DNA from 4 places in the Priestia sp. JV24 genome. Region 4 is predicted to be linked to each of the others. Evidence: riboswitches for the same ligand, from Rfam matches in the RefSeq annotation. Region 4 holds a riboswitch; each other region holds the start of a gene.
What was found. A riboswitch is a leader RNA that binds a small molecule or an ion and turns the genes downstream of it on or off. The one in region 4 is predicted to bind cobalamin.
Positions count from the first base shown of each region.

Region 1: linked by a shared signal. The riboswitch ahead of OK414_RS10160 (ABC transporter substrate-binding protein) and the one ahead of metE (5-methyltetrahydropteroyltriglutamate--homocysteine S-methyltransferase) in region 4 are both predicted to bind cobalamin.
Region 2: linked by a shared signal. The riboswitch ahead of OK414_RS25520 (ribonucleoside-diphosphate reductase subunit alpha) and the one ahead of metE (5-methyltetrahydropteroyltriglutamate--homocysteine S-methyltransferase) in region 4 are both predicted to bind cobalamin.
Region 3: linked by a shared signal. The riboswitch ahead of OK414_RS13750 ((2Fe-2S) ferredoxin domain-containing protein) and the one ahead of metE (5-methyltetrahydropteroyltriglutamate--homocysteine S-methyltransferase) in region 4 are both predicted to bind cobalamin.

Region 1 covers NZ_JAPCIN010000015.1:163,212-167,781, reverse strand. The annotation lists gene OK414_RS10165 (adenosylcobinamide amidohydrolase) at 1-597, opposite strand, end outside; gene OK414_RS10160 (ABC transporter substrate-binding protein) at 686-1,645, opposite strand; cobalamin riboswitch at 1,903-2,036, opposite strand; gene OK414_RS10155 (thioredoxin family protein) at 2,128-2,442, opposite strand; gene OK414_RS10150 (YpjP family protein) at 2,631-3,233, opposite strand; gene OK414_RS10145 (class I SAM-dependent methyltransferase) at 3,614-4,399, opposite strand; gene OK414_RS10140 (BrxA/BrxB family bacilliredoxin) at 4,528-4,570, opposite strand, start outside.
Region 2 covers NZ_JAPCIN010000023.1:824,910-829,479, reverse strand. The annotation lists gene OK414_RS25530 (o-succinylbenzoate--CoA ligase) at 1-409, shown strand, start outside; gene menC (o-succinylbenzoate synthase) at 413-1,516, shown strand; cobalamin riboswitch at 1,796-1,982, shown strand; gene OK414_RS25520 (ribonucleoside-diphosphate reductase subunit alpha) at 2,115-4,358, shown strand; gene OK414_RS25515 (ribonucleotide-diphosphate reductase subunit beta) at 4,375-4,570, shown strand, end outside.
Region 3 covers NZ_JAPCIN010000016.1:247,498-252,067, reverse strand. The annotation lists gene OK414_RS13765 (cation:dicarboxylate symporter family transporter) at 1-952, shown strand, start outside; gene OK414_RS13760 (M42 family metallopeptidase) at 1,061-2,098, shown strand; gene OK414_RS13755 (hypothetical protein) at 2,449-2,607, shown strand; cobalamin riboswitch at 2,755-2,934, shown strand; cobalamin riboswitch at 3,052-3,232, shown strand; gene OK414_RS13750 ((2Fe-2S) ferredoxin domain-containing protein) at 3,334-3,714, shown strand; gene cobJ (precorrin-3B C(17)-methyltransferase) at 3,728-4,570, shown strand, end outside.
Region 4 covers NZ_JAPCIN010000020.1:648,453-653,022, reverse strand. The annotation lists gene OK414_RS18715 (sugar porter family MFS transporter) at 1-183, shown strand, start outside; gene OK414_RS18710 (metallophosphoesterase family protein) at 443-1,318, shown strand; gene OK414_RS18705 (hypothetical protein) at 1,851-2,102, shown strand; SAM riboswitch class I at 2,183-2,293, shown strand; cobalamin riboswitch at 2,373-2,562, shown strand; gene metE (5-methyltetrahydropteroyltriglutamate--homocysteine S-methyltransferase) at 2,712-4,570, shown strand, end outside.

The DNA of each region.
Region 1 (4,570 bases), on a different contig from region 4:
CTTAAGTCCCTGCTCTAAGCTTATTTTCACCAGCTTGGCTACCGCTTGCCCTAAAGCGGTCATAGAGCCTGCATATTCATATAATGGTCCTTGCTGAGACGCTGCAACTGAGATGCTGTCCGTAGATGTCCCCGTAGCAATCGTCTTTGTAGCCGGATCTATGACACCCAGCTGTGACAGCGTTTTTGTTTTAGCTTCTGTGGCCGCAATAAAAAGCTGTAAAAACGCTGCATCCGTAAGCGTACCTTCCACGAAAAAAAACATATTAATTGTACCGGGAGAAGAATAGAACGGGACAGCTTCGTCAGCTGTAATATCTACTGCGTTTCCTACTCCAGCCGTTATCACGGAAGCTACTCTTACTCCGTAGCCTTCATAACAGTAAATCGCTCTTTCTTTTAACCAAACGGCTGTCATTAACCCTACGATTTGCTCATGGCGCACATTTTCTTTCATCAAATATTGCTCATACTCCAAAGAAGGAGTATCTGAATAATAGTCTTTGTGAACAAATCGATTGTAAAAGGTGTCCGTTTCCGTAATGCCTGTTCCTAAAACCCCTGAGCTGTATGTTTTATAAGAAGTCTCGGTTTTCATGATTAAAAGCTCAGGCCGTTCTTCAATTTTAAGATGTGAAAAGGGACCAATCCCCTTTTCAATTCGAACTGGAATATGGTCCCTCTTCTTATTTATTGTACACCTCAGGGTATACTGCTTTTGCTAAGTCCTCTAAGCCATCTACAATACGAGGTCCTAAGCGGTTGATTTTGTTTTGATCAACCTTCTCGATGTTACCCTCTTTTACAGCAGTCATGCTGCTCCAAGCGGGACGCTTCATAATCTCATTTTTATCTGCATCATACGTTGCGATAATAACGTCAGGGTTTAACTTAACAACTTGCTCTTCAGAAAACTTAACCCAACCCTTTTCACTAGCCGCTACGTTATCAGCACCGATCATAGTAAGCATTTCGTTCATGAACGTACCTTTTCCTGTTGTATAAATCTCAGGAGCTCCTGATACCTCTATCCATACTTTTTTACGATCTTCTTTTGAAATCGTTTTTGCTTTTTTCTCAATTGAAGCTACTTTTTCTTTCATGTCTTTAATTGTTTGATTAGCTTCTTTTGTTTTACCTGTTAATTTACCGATTTGCGTAATAGAATCATAAACCGTGTCAAACGTTGTTGAATCTTTTACAACAAATACCGGAATACCCGCACTTTCAATTTGTTTAAATACTTCATCCGAAACGCCCATACTTGAAGCGTGTGCTAGCACTAAATCAGGATTTAAAGCAATAACTTTTTCCGCATTAACGTTCATATCTCCTACCTGCGCTTTTTTCTTTACGCTTTTAGGATAATCATCGTTGCTTGTAACACCGACTAATTCTTTTTCAAGGCCAAGGGCATATACAATTTCCGTATTACTTGGCATTAAGGAAACAATTTTCTTAGGCTGTTTTTTCAACGTAATTTCTTTATCACGCGCGTCTTTTACCTTCACTGGAAATGCAGCTTGTGACGTTTGTGCCGTATCTTGCTTCGTTTTTTTATCACTGTTGCTTTGGCTGCCTGCACCGCATGCAGCAAGTACGATGACTAACAGTGCAATAATGGAATACGAAAGCCATTTTTTCATCTAAATACTCCCCCTATATATTGTTCATTGTGAATACGAAACCTCCACGTTAAAGAAAAAGCAAATGATCATGCAAAAAGCAGCGCTATCCCGTTTTTCCGCTTTGACTATGTATACTGCTCGCCGGCAGCTTCAAAATAAAAAAGCTTTACTTTCAATTGAAAGCAAAGCAGGTAACGTCAAGATAAGCAGGAAAAGAATCCGTTCACTATACTTGATATGTATGTTCATTACCCTGCTTCACCCTTCCTCGAAGGTTTCACAGCTAACAATAAGGCAGGTCTCCTGACTTACGCACAAAGCGCTTACAGTGGCGGGACCGCGCTGGTTTTTCACCAGACTTCCCTTTTCACTCAATCTTTAAATTGAGACCTTATTGCTTTACGATTATTCACTTGTCCTAGTATACCCCACTCATGGAAAAATGGAAATAGCCATTCTCACAAAAAAAAGCTGCAAGAATGCTCTCGCAGCTTAAGGAATTAAAGAGTTGCTAAAAATTCACGGACCGCTTCAGGCGTTTTAGCATTTGCACTGTGCAAGTGTGCAATTTTTTCACCGTTTTTATATACAAGAAGAGAAGGAATACCCATTACATTGTTTTCAGCAGAAAGTTCTTCAAACTCATCCTTGTCAATTTTAAACCATGCTTTATCTGTATTTTCATCAACGATTTCATCAATGAACATATCCAAACGTTTGCAATCAGGACACCACGTTGTCGTAAAAATCCCAACGCTTAGTGTTTCGTTCTTAATTTGTTCGCGAAATTGTTTTTCTTCCGTAAATTGTTTCATTGTGTTACCTCCAGCATCTATTCGTTCCTTCTCACTATTCTATGGTAAGAAGTCTGACTTCATTATAAACGATTTTTTTATCGTTGTGCTAATGTTTCAGCTTATTTAGACCCTAACGGTTTTAGACGTAAAAAAATGCTAGCTTAAAAAAGCTAACATTTCGAAATCGCAGAATGTTGTGTCTATTATCAGCTAAACCATTTAGGCGGCATGTTTCGGTTCCAATAAATTTTCCCTAAATCATAATGCTTCTGAAAATTATCTGCAGCCGCATGATAGTGAAAATTAAACCAGTATCCATCTTTTGGAGGATTTTCACGCCGTACATGAAATCGTATTAAGTCCTGACCGGTTTCCCGGTCATATACATGGAAAATCTTTTCACCGTAGCCAGCAGCAGGATGCTCGCTTATCTCGAGATTCTGAATTGACTGTTCACGTTCAGTGCCAATGTCGGTCAGCACTTCTTCAATTTTAGGTAACACTGCTTGACGAAATTCATCTTCAATGACAGGTCCAATTTTTGTTCCGAATTTTTCCACTGACTGTTTTTCAGCTGATTCCATTGCATACGTAACAAATGATGAAACGTCTTCATATTTTGGTTCTTCATATGGCAAATGAATATCTTCTATAACAGCTGTGACAGGAGTTGTTTCTCTTACATACCCTGCTTTATGTTGCTTGTCCGCTTTTGCATCATCAACGTATAAATATTCTGGTGGAGTGACAAGCCCAAATGTAAATACTGTAATAAATACAACTAGCATTCTTTTTATCCATCTAGGCATTCGTATCTTTCCTTTCTCATCTTTTCCCATATGGTCTTTTCATATCGTAAAATTCATTGTCATAACTCACTAGGTATTGTAACATACTTATTAATTTTTTACCTATATTTGCTTATTCATTTATGCTGTCTACGGGCATTCGACAACTTTTTAGTTAGCACCTTCCTTCTTCTGTTTGAGGTTGTCACACCGAGCGGAAACCTATACAAGATATTCCTTTTTTGCTGGATGCTTAAACACAAAAGTATTTTTATGTTCAAAAATATATCATACTTTTATGAACTTTAGATGAAATTCACAAAAAAAACTTCCAAAACTTTTTAATTCCTAAAAGGTTTTGGAAGTCTTTTCAATGAGCGTGATTCTTTTTACTTTTTTGTTTATTTTTGTATATCAATTGTCCCGTAATGAAATTTTGATGTTTTTCGTTTTTGCACGGTAAATCCATGCTCTTCAAAACGACTGCTTTTCCAATGATCTTTTAGCACGACCTTTTGTTTGGCTACTCTTTTTGCTTCTTGTATAGCCATGGGCGTCAGCGTGGTATACAGTGCTATTGCTTTAATACCGTTAATTCCATTCGATTCCTCAATTTGCTCTTGAAACATAGGATCAAAGTAGACAACATCAAAAGAATTATCTTCACAACACGCCAAAAACGATTCAAAATTTTGATGAACCACGTTTATACGCTTCATTGCATCATTCAACTCTTGTACGTCACTTTCCCAATTTAAGAGTCCTTGTTTGACTAAATAAGCTACATAGCGGTTGCCTTCTAGTCCGACAACTTTTCCGCTTTTCCCTACCGCTGCGCTCGCCATCATACTATCCGATGCAAGACCAAGTGTACAGTCAAGCACGCTCATTCCTTTTTCCAAACTAGCAGCTTCAATAAACGAATCACGTTCTCCTCGCAGCCATCTCTTCACTCTAAACATAGCGGAATTTGGATGAAAAAAAATAGGCTCCTCTTCATTTTGGACATGCAATTCTACTCTATTCTTACCGACAACCAGCACGTCTGCAGCTTGAAGATTCTGAAGATCTGCAACGGATTTCTTCTCTCTTGTTACAAAAGGTATACTTAAATCAGTGGCTACTTGTTTGGCTTTTACAATCATCTGTTCATTTGTTCGACCAGCAGTCGTAACAATCACTTTCATAACTCCCCCTACACTGTTTGGCTATTTACATAAAGAAAAAGGATGTCTATAGACATCCTTTTTCTTATAAAGTATATGCGATTTTTCTCTAAAAATCTATATACTAGATGTGACAAAAGCAGGACATTTTATGAACAGTGCTGCTTAAAACCATTTAAAATGTTTTCAAAA
Region 2 (4,570 bases), on a different contig from region 4:
ACCAGAAGCTACTGAAAAAGCCCTTCAACAAGGCTGGTTCTATACAGGAGATATCGGGAAAGTGGATGAAGAAGGCTTTCTATATGTGTTAGACAGACGTTCAGACCTTATTATTTCAGGTGGAGAAAATGTATATCCAGCTGAAATTGAAAATGTTTTGTTGAAGCATCCCGCTGTTAAAGAGGCCGGTGTAACGGGAGTAGGTGATGAAAAATGGGGACAAGTTCCAGCTGCATGTATTGTTGTAAACGAAGACGTTTCAGATGAAGAATTATCTTTACACATTCAACAATTTTTAGCAAAGTACAAACTTCCAAAGTATTTCGTTCGAGTAGAGGAGCTGCCGCGAACAGCTTCTAATAAAATCATACGCCGGAAGCTATCATCGTTCATACAGAAAAGGAGCTAATCGATGATTATAAAAAAAGTACATCTTTATAAAATTGACATGAAGCTTCTTTCTCCTTTTTCAACAAGCTATGGTACAGTACAGGATCGAGAATTGATTTTGCTTGAAGTAGAAGATGAACAAGGATTTACAGGGTGGGGAGAAGTCGTTGCTTTTTCATCTCCTTGGTATACGGAAGAAACGATTCAGACATGTTTTCATATGTTAGACGATTTTTTAATTCCCTCGCTTCTTCATCAGCAGCTTCAAAAACCAGAGGATGTTCAAAAGTTATTCAAACCTCTAAAGCGAAATAACATGGCTAAAGCAGCTTTGGACTGTGCTGTATGGGATTTGTATGCAAAGCGGCAAAACAAGCCGTTATCTGAAGTAATTGGCGGAGTAAGGTCTGCTGTAGAAGCTGGAGTGGTAGTTGGCTTAAATGACATTTCCGTAATGAAAGAACAAATAAAGACTTACATGAAAGATGGCTATAAGCGCTTTAAAGTGAAAATTAAGCCGGGTGCTGACTATGAGCTACTGAAACAAATTCGAGATGAATTTCCAAGCATTCCTCTTATGGCTGATGCCAATTCAGCCTATACTTTAAGCGATAGTGATTCATTAAAGAAACTAGATGAATTGAATTTAATGATGATCGAACAGCCGTTAAGTTCTGATGATATCCTTGATCATCGATTGTTACAAAAGCAAATAAAGACGCCAATTTGCTTAGATGAAAGTATTGTGAGCTGTGAAGATGCACGTCATGCAATCGAACAAGAAAGCTGTAAGATTATCAATGTGAAAATCGGGCGAGTTGGCGGAATGTCCGTAGCAAAGCAAATTCATGATTTATGCGTCCGGCATGGTGTAAGACTTTGGGTTGGAGGAATGTTAGAAGCAGGGATTTCACGAGCTCATAACATCGCCCTTGCCACACTCCCTTCTTTCACGATACCAGGTGATATTTCTGCGTCGTCTCGCTATTGGGAAAAAGATATTATTAAGCCCGAAGTAGAGGTAGAAGCCGGAGTAATAAAGGTGAAGGGAAAACCGGGGATAGGATACGATATTGATAAAAAGTTTATCAAAACAATCAAATCATTTGAAAAAGAATACAAATAATTAAAAACCGTTTTTTGATGAAAAACGGTTTTTTTATTGAGGTTGTCAATGTTTAGTAGAAAAATAGGACAAATTTTTTAAAAAGAGCACATTGTTCCATCAAGCGTGTCAAAACATGTTATGATGGAATAGTTTGATGAAAAAAGTCGAAGAGTTTTATCGTAAAAAACAAAATTATTTTTGAAAATAGGTTGATAGTTTTCTAAGTTGTCCTATATAATGTGTTTATAACATAACACAATATGTTGTTTTGAAATCTATAATAAAATACTATATTTTGTGTTTTCCAGTGAAAAAGGTGTCTGATAAAAAGACTTAAAAGGGAATTTGGTGAAAATCCAAAGCTGTTCCCGCAACTGTGAATGCTGATGAAATAAGGAGATCCACTGTGAGTAAACATCATGGGAAGGCCTTAAAGTAAAAAGAAGCATAAGTCAGGAGACCTGCCTTTTTTATGTCGTTTTATCTTCTTCGGGAGGTGAGAGGGTAGAGCGAGGATTGAGAAAAGACTTAGTGTCTTCTTCTATCTTCGTTCTATTCGCTCACCGAGGTACGGTGAGCGATTTTTTATTTTGAAGTGAAGAGAGGAGCCATATTTATGGTGAATACATTAAAGCCTACAATTCTACATGAATTAACTGCATATATTGAACGTTTAAAAAAAGAATTTACGCAGCTTGATTTTTCTTTGTATGAGGAAAAGGTTATTCAAACTGTTACAGTAAAGGAAAATATGACGGACGAAAAGGTTGCAAACGTCCTAATTTTGGCAGCCTTAGAGCGTATTTCAATGGAAGAACCCGATTGGACGTACGTAGCGGCAGACGTCTACTTAAACGAACTATATCGAAAAGCAGCGGACAACCGAGGTTACGATAAAAAAGAGAAGTACGGTTCGTTTTATCAGCTTATTCAAGAACTAACAAAAATCGGCATTTATAATAAGCAGCTATTAAAAACATATACAGAAGAAGAAATTAATGAAATTGCTTCAGTCATTATTCCTGAACGCGATCGTTTATTTACATACATTGGATTGTTGACATTAGCAGATCGCTATTTAGCGACATCACATGATAAGCGCGTATACGAATTACCGCAAGAACGTTTTCTTATCATTGCTATGACGCTGATGTCTCAAGAAAAGAAAGAAAATCGAACAGCATTAGTAAAAGAAGCGTATTGGGCGCTTTCTAGTCTATATATGACGGTTGCCACACCAACACTTTCAAACGCAGGAAAGAGCTACGGACAGCTATCTAGCTGCTTTATTGATACGATTGATGACAGCTTACGCGGTATTTATGATAGCAATACAGATTTGGCCACGCTTAGTAAAAATGGAGGCGGAATTGGTGTCTACCTCGGTCATATTAGAAGCCGAGGAAGTGATATAAAAGGTTTTAAAGGCGTATCATCAGGAACAATTCCATGGATGAAACAGCTAAATAATACGGCTGTAAGTGTCGATCAGCTAGGTCAACGCCAAGGAGCTATTGCCGTATATTTAGACGTATGGCACAAAGACATCTTTTCATTCTTAGATGCGCGTTTGAACAATGGTGACGAACGTCAGCGCACGCATGATTTATTCACTGGTGTATGTTTGCCAGATTTGTTTATGGAAAAAGTAGAGGCACGTGAAGACTGGCACTTATTCGATCCTCACGAAGTTCGTACGCTGATGGGCTACTCGTTAGAAGATTTTTATGATGAAGAAGAAGGCAGCGGTTCGTTCCGCACTCGTTACGCTGAGTGTGTAAATAATGAACAGCTTTCAAGAGAAACAGTACCTGCTATTGAAATCTTCAAGCGCATTATGCTTTCCCAGCTTGAAACCGGAACGCCTTATATGTTTTATCGTGATACGGTTAACCGAGCTAATCAAAACCGCCACGAGGGCATGATCTACTGCAGCAACTTATGTACAGAAATTACGCAAAACCAAAGCACAACGGTCGTAACAGAGGAAATTACGGAAGACGGAAAAATTATTATTACAAAGAATCCGGGCGATTTTGTTGTATGTAATCTTTCTTCTATCAACTTAGCGAGAGCCGTAACTGAAGATGTGCTTGAACGTTTAATTCCAATTCAAGTACGCATGCTTGATAACGTTATTGAGTTAAATGATTTGCCAGTACTTCAAGCAAAACTAACAAACCAAAAGTACCGCGCAGTAGGACTTGGCACATTTGGTTGGAACCATTTGCTTGCCTTAAAGAAAATAGCATGGGAAACAGATGAAGCGGTAGCATATTGCGATGAATTGTACGAGCAAATTGCTTACTTAACCGTACAGGCAAGCATGAACTTAGCTAAAGAAAAAGGTGCATATCCATTATTTAAAGGCTCAGATTTTGAGTCAGGCGCTTATTTTGAAACACGTAAATACACAAGCGAAGCGTGGAGTGAACTGCGTAACGAAGTTCAAAGCAATGGGATAAGAAATGGCTACTTAATGGCTGTAGCACCTAATTCATCAACATCTATTATCGCGGGTTCTACTGCAAGTATTGATCCGATTTTCCGTAAGTTTTATTCAGAGGAAAAGAAAAACTATAAAATCCCAGTGACGGCACCAGATTTATCGCCAGCAACAAACTGGTATTATAAGTCCGTTTATTTAATTGATCAGCACTGGAGTATTAAGCAAAACGCCAAGCGCCAGCGCCATATTGATCAATCCATTTCATTCAACTTATATGTACAAAATGATATCCGAGCAAAAGAGCTGCTGGATCTTCATATGACGGCATGGAAAGAAAAGTTAAAAACGACCTACTACGTACGTTCAACATCAAGTGAAGTGATTGAAGAATGTGAAAGCTGTCATAGTTAAAAGGAGTGAATAATTAATGACAAGCATGTTAAAACGAGAATTAATGAACGAAACAGCTCCGAACCGTTCGACAGGAATCATCAACGGCAAGAGCTCAAATATTCTAAACTGGGATGACGTCCGATTTTCATGGGCGTTCCCTAAATACAAGCGTATGCTAGCTAACTTCTGGACGCCGTTTGAAATTAATATGGGTCAAGATATTAAGCAGT
Region 3 (4,570 bases), on a different contig from region 4:
GGGACATATTGAAAAAAGCGATATTTCTCAATATGAGGCAACGGCAAAAACGTCTGAAAGTACAGGGATTGCTCAAGAGCTTCTTCATATTGTTCCGACAAACGTCTTTCAATCCGTAGCAGAAGGCGATCTTTTACCAATCATTTTATTTTCCGTACTGTTTGGTGTAGGCGTAGCTTCGATTGGAGAGAGAGGAAAACCTGTTTTAGCCTTTTTTGAAGGCGTCTTGGATGCAATGTTTTGGGTAACTAATTTGGTGATGAAATTTGCTCCAGTAGGTGTATTTGCACTTATTGGTGTTAATATTATAAAGTTTGGTGTCGGATCACTTATTCCATTAGGAAAATTAGTGTTCGCCGTTTACTTCACCATGATTTTCTTTGTGCTTGTGGTTCTTGGAATTATTGCTAAAATGGCTGGAACAAGCATGTTTACGCTGATAAAAGTGTTAAAAGATGAGCTGCTTCTTGCTTTTACAACGGCAAGTTCAGAAGCCGTTTTACCATCTCTTATCAAAAAGATGGAAGACTTCGGTTGTTCTAAATCGGTTACATCGTTTGTTATTCCAACAGGCTACACGTTTAACTTAGATGGTTCAACCATTTATCAGGCCCTGGCATCGCTATTTATTGCTCAAATGTACGGCATCGACCTTTCCATTATGGATCAAATTCAGCTCCTTCTTGTGCTAATGTTAACTTCAAAAGGAATGGCTGGTGTACCAGGGGCATCGTTTGTAGTTGTACTTGCTACACTTGAATCTATGGGCTTCCCTCTTGAAGGCATGGCATTTATTGCAGGAATTGACCGCATTCTTGATATGATGCGTACCACAGTTAACGTAGTAGGAAATGCTTTAGCTGCAATTGTGATGTCGAAGTCTGAAGGCGAATTTGATAAGCAAAAATCATTAAATTATACAAATGAATTAAAGAAATCAAACATAGCTTAAAACAAACAAGCCGGGCAGCTGCCCGGCTTGTTTTGTTTGGAGCTGCCTGTTATCTTTTTTGAAACATATGGTAAAATAAAAGAAATGAGAGACAAAGGAAGTGTCATAATGACGGAAACTGTTCAGTTAATTAAAAAGCTTGTTTCGATTCCCAGTCCTTCTGGAAATACAGAAAAGGTAATTTCATTTGTCGAAGACTATGTAAAAGAGCTAAATATTCAAACGTATCGCAATCGAAAAGGAGGCTTAGTCGCTACTATTCCCGGTAAAGATACAGATCACCACCGCATGCTGACGGCTCATGTCGATACATTAGGTGCTATGGTAAAAGAAATCAAACCGAGTGGACGTCTGAAAATCGACTTGATTGGAGGGTTTCGTTACAATTCTATTGAAGGAGAATATTGTGAAATTGAAACTTCATCAGGAGAAGTATTTACAGGAACCATCCTTATGCATCAAACATCTGTTCATGTGTATAAAGATGCAGGGAAAGCTGAGCGAAATCAAGAAAATATAGAAATTCGATTGGATGAAAAAGTACATAGCGCAGAAGATGTTCGCAGCCTTGGAATTGAAGTCGGCGACTTTGTTTCGTTTGATCCTCGTGTAGAAATAACAAAAAGCGGTTTTATTAAATCTCGTCATCTCGATGATAAAGCAAGCGTAGCTTTATTGCTTCAGCTCATGAAAACAATTCAAGAAGAACAGATCGAACTGCCATACACTACGCATTTTCTCATTTCAAATAACGAAGAAATTGGATACGGAGGAAATTCGAACATTACACCTCAAACAGTAGAATACTTAGCGGTTGATATGGGTGCTATGGGAGATGGACAATCTACCGATGAATACACCGTGTCTATTTGTGTAAAAGATTCAAGCGGCCCATATCATTACGGTTTGAGAAAGCATTTGGTGGAGCTAGCTAAGCAGCATGATATTCAGTACAAATTAGATATTTATCCGTTTTACGGGTCAGATGCTTCTGCTGCTATTCGTGCTGGACATGATATCGTACACGGCTTAATTGGTCCAGGAATTGATTCTTCTCATGCGTTTGAGAGAACGCATCAAGATTCATTAAACCATACGTATAAGCTTCTTTATCACTATGTGCAGTCGAACATGGTTCTGTTTTAAGAAAGGAATATTTAATTAGTGTATTTTTATGCAAAATAAAGAGAAGTACGGGATTGTGATGTCTGTACTTTCCTTTCCTAAAAAAGAAGCCGGCTGTCCGGCTTCTTTTTTTTAATAAATACTATATATTTTTTACTGGTGAAGCAACAGTTGGTTAAAAAGCACCTTTTTAAAGAGGTGTAATATTGCTTAAACCTTTTGTACATTTTGTTCATTTACAGAAGTTAAAATGTTTTTAAATTTTTAAAAGTTTCTTGTGACAAGTTTTGTAGAATGGGTTTTCAAAAGGAAATGGTTTCGGCATAATGTGGATATAACGATCCCTACAATAATCGGAGGCGAATCTTTTCATGTGGGTACTGACGGTATATGCTGGAAAAGAAATGAAAATGTTTGAATTTGAAACTGAAAAGCAGGCGAGAGAAGCTTTTGCCAAAACAAATGGCTGTAAAGTTCTTTCAGAAGTGGTGTATTATAACGATCCTCATTTAACATTAGTAGCTATATAATGAAAAAACAAGAGCTGACTTTATGCTCTTGTTTTTTTTATAGATGCTTGTATCTTTCGAAAAGAATAGAGTTGAAATAAAAAAAAATGTACGCTATGATATGGTAGTTACTTCTATTATTCTGATAGTTTAAAAGGTTCATATATATCAAACAGCAACAACAAAGATGCCAAGAAGGCTTAATAGGGAAACTGGTGAAAGACCAGTACTGCCCCCGCAACTGTAAGTGTGGACGAACGAGTATAACCACTGTGGAAAAATCACGGGAAGGTTCTCAAGTAGAATGATACACAAGTCAGGAGACCTGTCTTTATTGTGAAGTTTCTATTTCTCCGGGGAGCGGGAAGGGAAACGTTGGCTTAAAGTGGCATTCGTGTACACTCTTATTCTGACGTTTTACCCGCTCGCATATTAGCGAAGCGGGTTTTTCTCATGTCGTAAAACTACATATCGTGCAAAAAAGGTGCGCAATGTTTACATTGTGTTAAATGGGAAGTCTGGTGTGAAGCCAGCGCGGTACCCGCCACTGTGAAGATGAGCTGATTGCATATGCCACTGTATTCGGGAAGGCGCAGTCAAGTGATGAATCGAAGTCAGGAAACCAGCCTTTCTTTAATGCGAAGCTTACCCTACGGGATATAGGTGGAAGTGCAAAAACTTAGTTTGAATTTTTCTGCGCCTCTATCATTGATAGAGGCGCTTTTTTTAGTAAAGGAGCGAATGAGTGTGACGACGTGGAACTTAAACGGAACAAAACATCACGTATTGATTTGTAATGGAAGCAGCTGTATGAGAAAAGGTGGAGAAGAAGCCACCCAAGCTATTCGAAATAAAGTGACGGAACTGGATTTGGATGAAACGGTTCATACAACGCGTACACGCTGTAACGGACGATGTAAAGATGCTCCTGTAGCTATTGTGTATCCTTCAGGAGATTGGTACAAGCAGGTCACTGAAACCGTGGCTCACCGGATTGTCGAAGAACATTTAGCAGGAGGCTGCAGTATAAAGGAATCGATTATTTATGAATATGATCAAAATGGTTTCGTTTCCCCGGAAAACAGTGACTCCATAGAAGGAATTGATAAAGTAAAAAGTAACGCATAAAGGAGGAGCTAGCATGAAAGGTAAACTGTTAGTTATCGGATTTGGGCCGGGAAGCTTTGAACATATTACACAGCGAGCAAGAGAAGCCATTCAAGAAAGTGATATGATCATCGGTTACAAAACCTATGTGGAATTAATTCAAGGACTGTTAACGAATCAGCAAATTATTAGTACGGGAATGACCGAAGAAGTAAGCCGTGCACAAGAAGCTGTAAAGCAAGCTGAAGCAGGAAAAACCGTGGCTGTCATTTCAAGCGGAGATGCAGGAGTATATGGAATGGCAGGCCTTGTGTATGAAGTGTTGATTGAAAAAGGTTGGAAAAAAGAAACGGGCGTAGAGCTGGAAGTAATTCCTGGCATTTCGGCTATTAATTCATGCGCATCCCTCCTTGGAGCGCCCGTGATGCATGATGCTTGTACAATTAGTTTAAGTGACCACCTTACGCCATGGGAACTAATCGAAAAAAGAATCGAAGCAGCTGCACAAGCAGATTTCGTAGTGGCTTTTTACAATCCAAAAAGCGGAAGACGAACAAGACAAATTGTTGAAGCACAGAGGATTCTATTAAAGTACCGTTCTCCTGATACGCCTGTTGGTCTTGTGAAAAGCGCTTATCGTCACCGTGAAGAAGTCGTAATGACCAACTTAAAAGACATGTTAAATCATGAAATTGGCATGCTGACTACCGTTGTTGTCGGGAATTCATCTACGTTTTTTTACGACGATTTAATGATTACACCGCGCGGATATCAGCGGAAATATACCCTTAACCAAACGGAGCAGCCGCTAAGACCGCATCAGCGACTTCGAAAAGAAGCGGAACCGTGGGCTCTCGATCAAGAAGAGACTGTAAAG
Region 4 (4,570 bases):
GATCAGTTTAGTTTGGGCGTTATCTTTTCAACGTTCGGAATCATTTGCATTCTCGGTTTATTCTTCATACGTTTTGTAGTTGTTGAAACAAAAGGACGTAGCCTAGAGCAAATTGAAACGGACATGGCAGCTCGGTCTGCAAGGAAGTCTTTAAGTCCAGTTGAACATAATAAGTACGTTTGATTATGGTGAACGCTCTAATTGTAAGAACCCTTTGCTATCTCAACAAGGGGTTCTTTTTTTAGATTAGTAGGATTCTAGCTTTTATGTTGTCCTATCAGTGCTTAACAAAATGAAAGGAGAGATAGGCTATGGAAACTAATTTAAATGTGCGTTCTGCTTACAAGAAGGTAGTGACCATCATCAACAAATTCTCATATAAATAAGTAAGCTTGTTTACTTTTAACTAAATTTATTTATTAATAGGGGGATTAACTAGTTGATGAATTTGACGCTTCATGAACGTTCTGAAAAGATATTAAAGCAAAGAATTAAACAATTAAATCCGAGAGATCCATTTAACTTTGTTTTTATGGGAGACAGCAGAGGTGACGGACCAAACGATAATTGTTTCACGATGAGCGGTGAATTTGAGCTTGTATTAAAAAAGGCGGTGGAATTGAACCCGCTGTTTATTATTCATGGGGGAGACACCGTCTATACAGGGAAAAAAGAGTATTTGGAGCACTTTGTTAAGGTTGTTGAAAAAATCGCACCAAACATTCCTATGTTTGTATGCGTAGGGAATCATGATGAACTGTACCTTGATGAAAGCAATCTCGAAAACTTCAGAGCCACTATCGGAAAAGTACACTGGGTTATCGATATTCCTGTCTTCAACTTCCGGTGCATCGCACTAAATAATGTCATCAGTCCCAAGAATAAAATATATGGATTTACAGATAGAGAGCTGAATTATTTAGAGCAGCAGCTAGAGGATGCTCCTCGTAATACCGTTGTAGCCATGCATGCGCAGCCAAATATTGGCCGGTGGTCAAATCTTGAAGGGTTTCCTGTAACGACTCCTCAAAGTCAAGAATTTTTTGATTTAATTCAAGAACACCGCGTAAAAAAAGTGTTAGTCAGCCACGTGCATGCGTATGACGAGCAGTTTATTAGAAAAAACAGAAACGGGTCGTTTACGCTTGGAAGAGGCACTGATTTTGTATTGTCAGGAGGCGCCGGTGCTCCCCTTGATTTTGAGCCGCCTTTAATTTTAAATAATTATAATTTTACAGAGTTTTTTGTAAGCAGGTACGACATTTTAGGTCCTCTTCTTTGGAAGGATTTTGGACGACCTCGAAGAAATTGTTTGTAAAAACAAGAAAGTAGAAAGCTAGGTTCAAAAAAAGAGGCTGGGACAAAAGGGTTTTAGACGAAATGAAAAACGAACCATTGATCAAGATGTTTGATTAGTGGTTCGTTTTTTTTGTTAGGGTAAACGTAGGTTTCATGTGTATAGATCTTTCTAGCAGGTGATTGGAGGACAAGACGAAGACTCCTGCGGGAAGCGAAGTCTTGTACGGAAATCAACTGCGGTGTCACAAGCGATTCAGCTCATGTATCCCATTTGCCTTTAGATTGAATTCATTTCGTTATGTCTCAACCTCTTTTGGGAAAATGTGCATAACTCTTAACGAAACCTTGTAGCAGAAGGTTCAGTCAAACGTTATAATAGATAATGAATGATGATATATTCTCTATATTTGTCATATATTTGTATTACATATGTAATTAAAGAAAAACATTCACTTGATATACTGTTTAATGACTTAACTTTATCTTAAAATTCACAGTGAACTGCCTGTTTATAGAGGCTTAGAATATACACAGCAAATGGAGGAGCAATCATGGCAAACGAAAAGATGCAAGAAGGACTTAATCGTTTTATCAAGGAAGATTTAAATGACCTTTTAGGTAGACTGTTCCCCTTAATGGACCGGGAGTGTGCCGAAGAAAAAAGAAAGCTTATTGAAACAGCAGTAGAGTACATTTATTCGTCAGGATATCACCAAGGAGCAAAAGACTTGATCGAAACACATCGAAAAGACGATTACAAATTGTTAAGACAAAAATTAGCGTCAGCACCTCCTGAAAACTAATTTTTTTGCAATTTCTTTTGACAGCATAAATCTAAGGTGTTAAGATGGCTCTACATTCAAAATATTATAAACAATTAAAACTCTTATTGAGAGAGGCGGAGGGACTGGCCCTGTGAAGCCCGGCAACCATTTAACATTCTTGTTAAAAAGGTGCTACATCCTGCAAAGCGTACAGCTTTGAAAAATAAGAGAGGATTTCATAGATACTATGCCTCTCTATTCATGATAGAGAGGCTTTTTATTTTATGTGAAGGTGTTTTGAATGAACAATTTTATAAAAATGCATCAGGTGCTGTGTAACGAATGTACGCAGCTTAAAAGGGAAGATCGGTGAAAAGCCGGCGCGGTCCCGCCACTGTAATGGGGAGCAACTTATTAACCACTGTTTCATGTTGAAATGGGAAGGGATAAGAAGCGATGAACCTAAGTCAGGAGACCTGCCTGTTGTATGCACTTAAGCTCTACGGGATATAGAGAGGAGTGAGGAATACGTGTTGAGAAAAACAGACTATCTCAACTTTAGTTAAGTATGCGTATCATCTCTCTTTTCATTTCGAAAAGAGAGATTTTTTAGTTTATCGATAAAAAAATATACAGGGAGTGGAAAAAATGAGCAGTGTAAAAAGTTCAAATGTAGGTTATCCAAGAATTGGTGAAAAACGAGAATGGAAAAAAGCGCTTGAGCAGTTTTGGGCAGGAAAACTAGAGAAAGATATCTTTCTACAGGAAATTGAAGCTCTTCGTCTTGGGCATCTAAAAAAACAGCGTGACGCAGGAATTGAACTGATTCCAGTCGGCGATTTTAGCTTATACGATCACGTGTTAGATACAGCCGCTATGTTTGGTTTGGTGCCAAAGCGCTTTGAATATGACGGAGGACCGGTATCGCTTGAAACGTATTTTGACATCGCGCGAGGAACAAAAGGTGCGGTAGCTTCTACGATGACAAAATGGTTTAACACAAATTATCACTACATCGTACCCGAGCTTGAGGAATGTACGCCGGCACTTGTAGAAAATCGACCGCTTCAATTTTACAAAGAAGCAAAAGAAAAGCTGAATATCAAAGGTAAACCCGTTATTTTAGGTCCAGTAACATTTGTGAAGCTGTCAAAAGGATATAAAGAAAGTGAGTTTGAAAAAGTAGTTGAACAATTTGTTCCGCTTTATGCAACTATTTTAGCGGAGCTGCAGGCAGAAGGCGTCGAGTGGGTGCAGATAGATGAGCCGGTTTTAGCTACAACGCTATCAAAAGAAGAAATCGCGCTGTACAGAGAAGTCTATCAAACTTTGAAGGAAGCGGCACCGAATGTAAAAGTCATTTTGCAAACGTATTTTGACAGCGTTAATCACTATAAAGAAGTAGTTGCTCTTCCTGTTCATGGTATTGGCTTAGATTTTGTACATGACCGAGGCGAAAATCTCACGGCGCTTAATAAATATGGTTTTCCAACTGATAAAGTGCTGGCAGCAGGAGTGATTGACGGACGAAACATTTGGCGTGAAAATTTGGATGAACAACTTTTAACGCTTAGTGAAATTGAAGAAGCCGTATCAAAAGACCGTTTGATTCTGCAGCCTTCATCAAGTCTATTACATGTTCCTGTCACGGTAAAAAATGAAGAGACGATTGATCCAGTATTGAAAAATGCGCTCTCTTTTGCAGATGAAAAGCTGAAGGAAATCACGCTGTTAACGAAAGCGGTACAGCAAGGAAAAGAAGCAATAGAAAAAGAAATAAGTGTAAGCAAACAAGCGATTCAAGCATTAAATGGATCATCTTTTCGAAATCATCAAGACGTGCAAAAAGAGCTGAAGCAGCTGCACAGTTATAAAGCAGAGCGCCAAGCGCCGTTTGACGTACGTCAACGCGTTCAGCAAGAAGCGTTTCAGCTGCCGCTTCTTCCAACGACAACGATTGGAAGCTTTCCGCAAACAAAAGAAGTGCGAAAAGAGCGTCTAAAATGGCGTAAAGGAGAACTAACAGACGAAGCATATGAAGCGTACATTAACGAGGAAATCAAAAAATGGATTGAAATTCAAGAAAATATCGGCTTAGATGTACTTGTGCACGGAGAGTTTGAGCGTACGGACATGGTTGAGTACTTCGGTGAAAAATTAGGAGGCTTTCAGTTTACGAAGTTTGGCTGGGTGCAATCTTACGGTTCTCGCTGCGTGAAACCGCCGCTTATTTACGGAGATGTCTCGTACGAACAGGCGATGACAATAAAAGAAACGATCTACGCACAGTCTCTAACAAATAAGCCGGTTAAAGGAATGCTGACGGGTCCGATTACAATTTTAAACTGGTCGTTTGTGCGTGATGATATCCCGCGCTACGACGTGGCAAATCAAATTGCGCTTGCTCTTAGAAAAGAAGTGGAAGCACTTGAAAGTCAGGGCATCTCGATGATTCAAGTAGATGAACCCGCGCTGCGTGAAGGACTGCCGTTAAAACGAGAAAACTG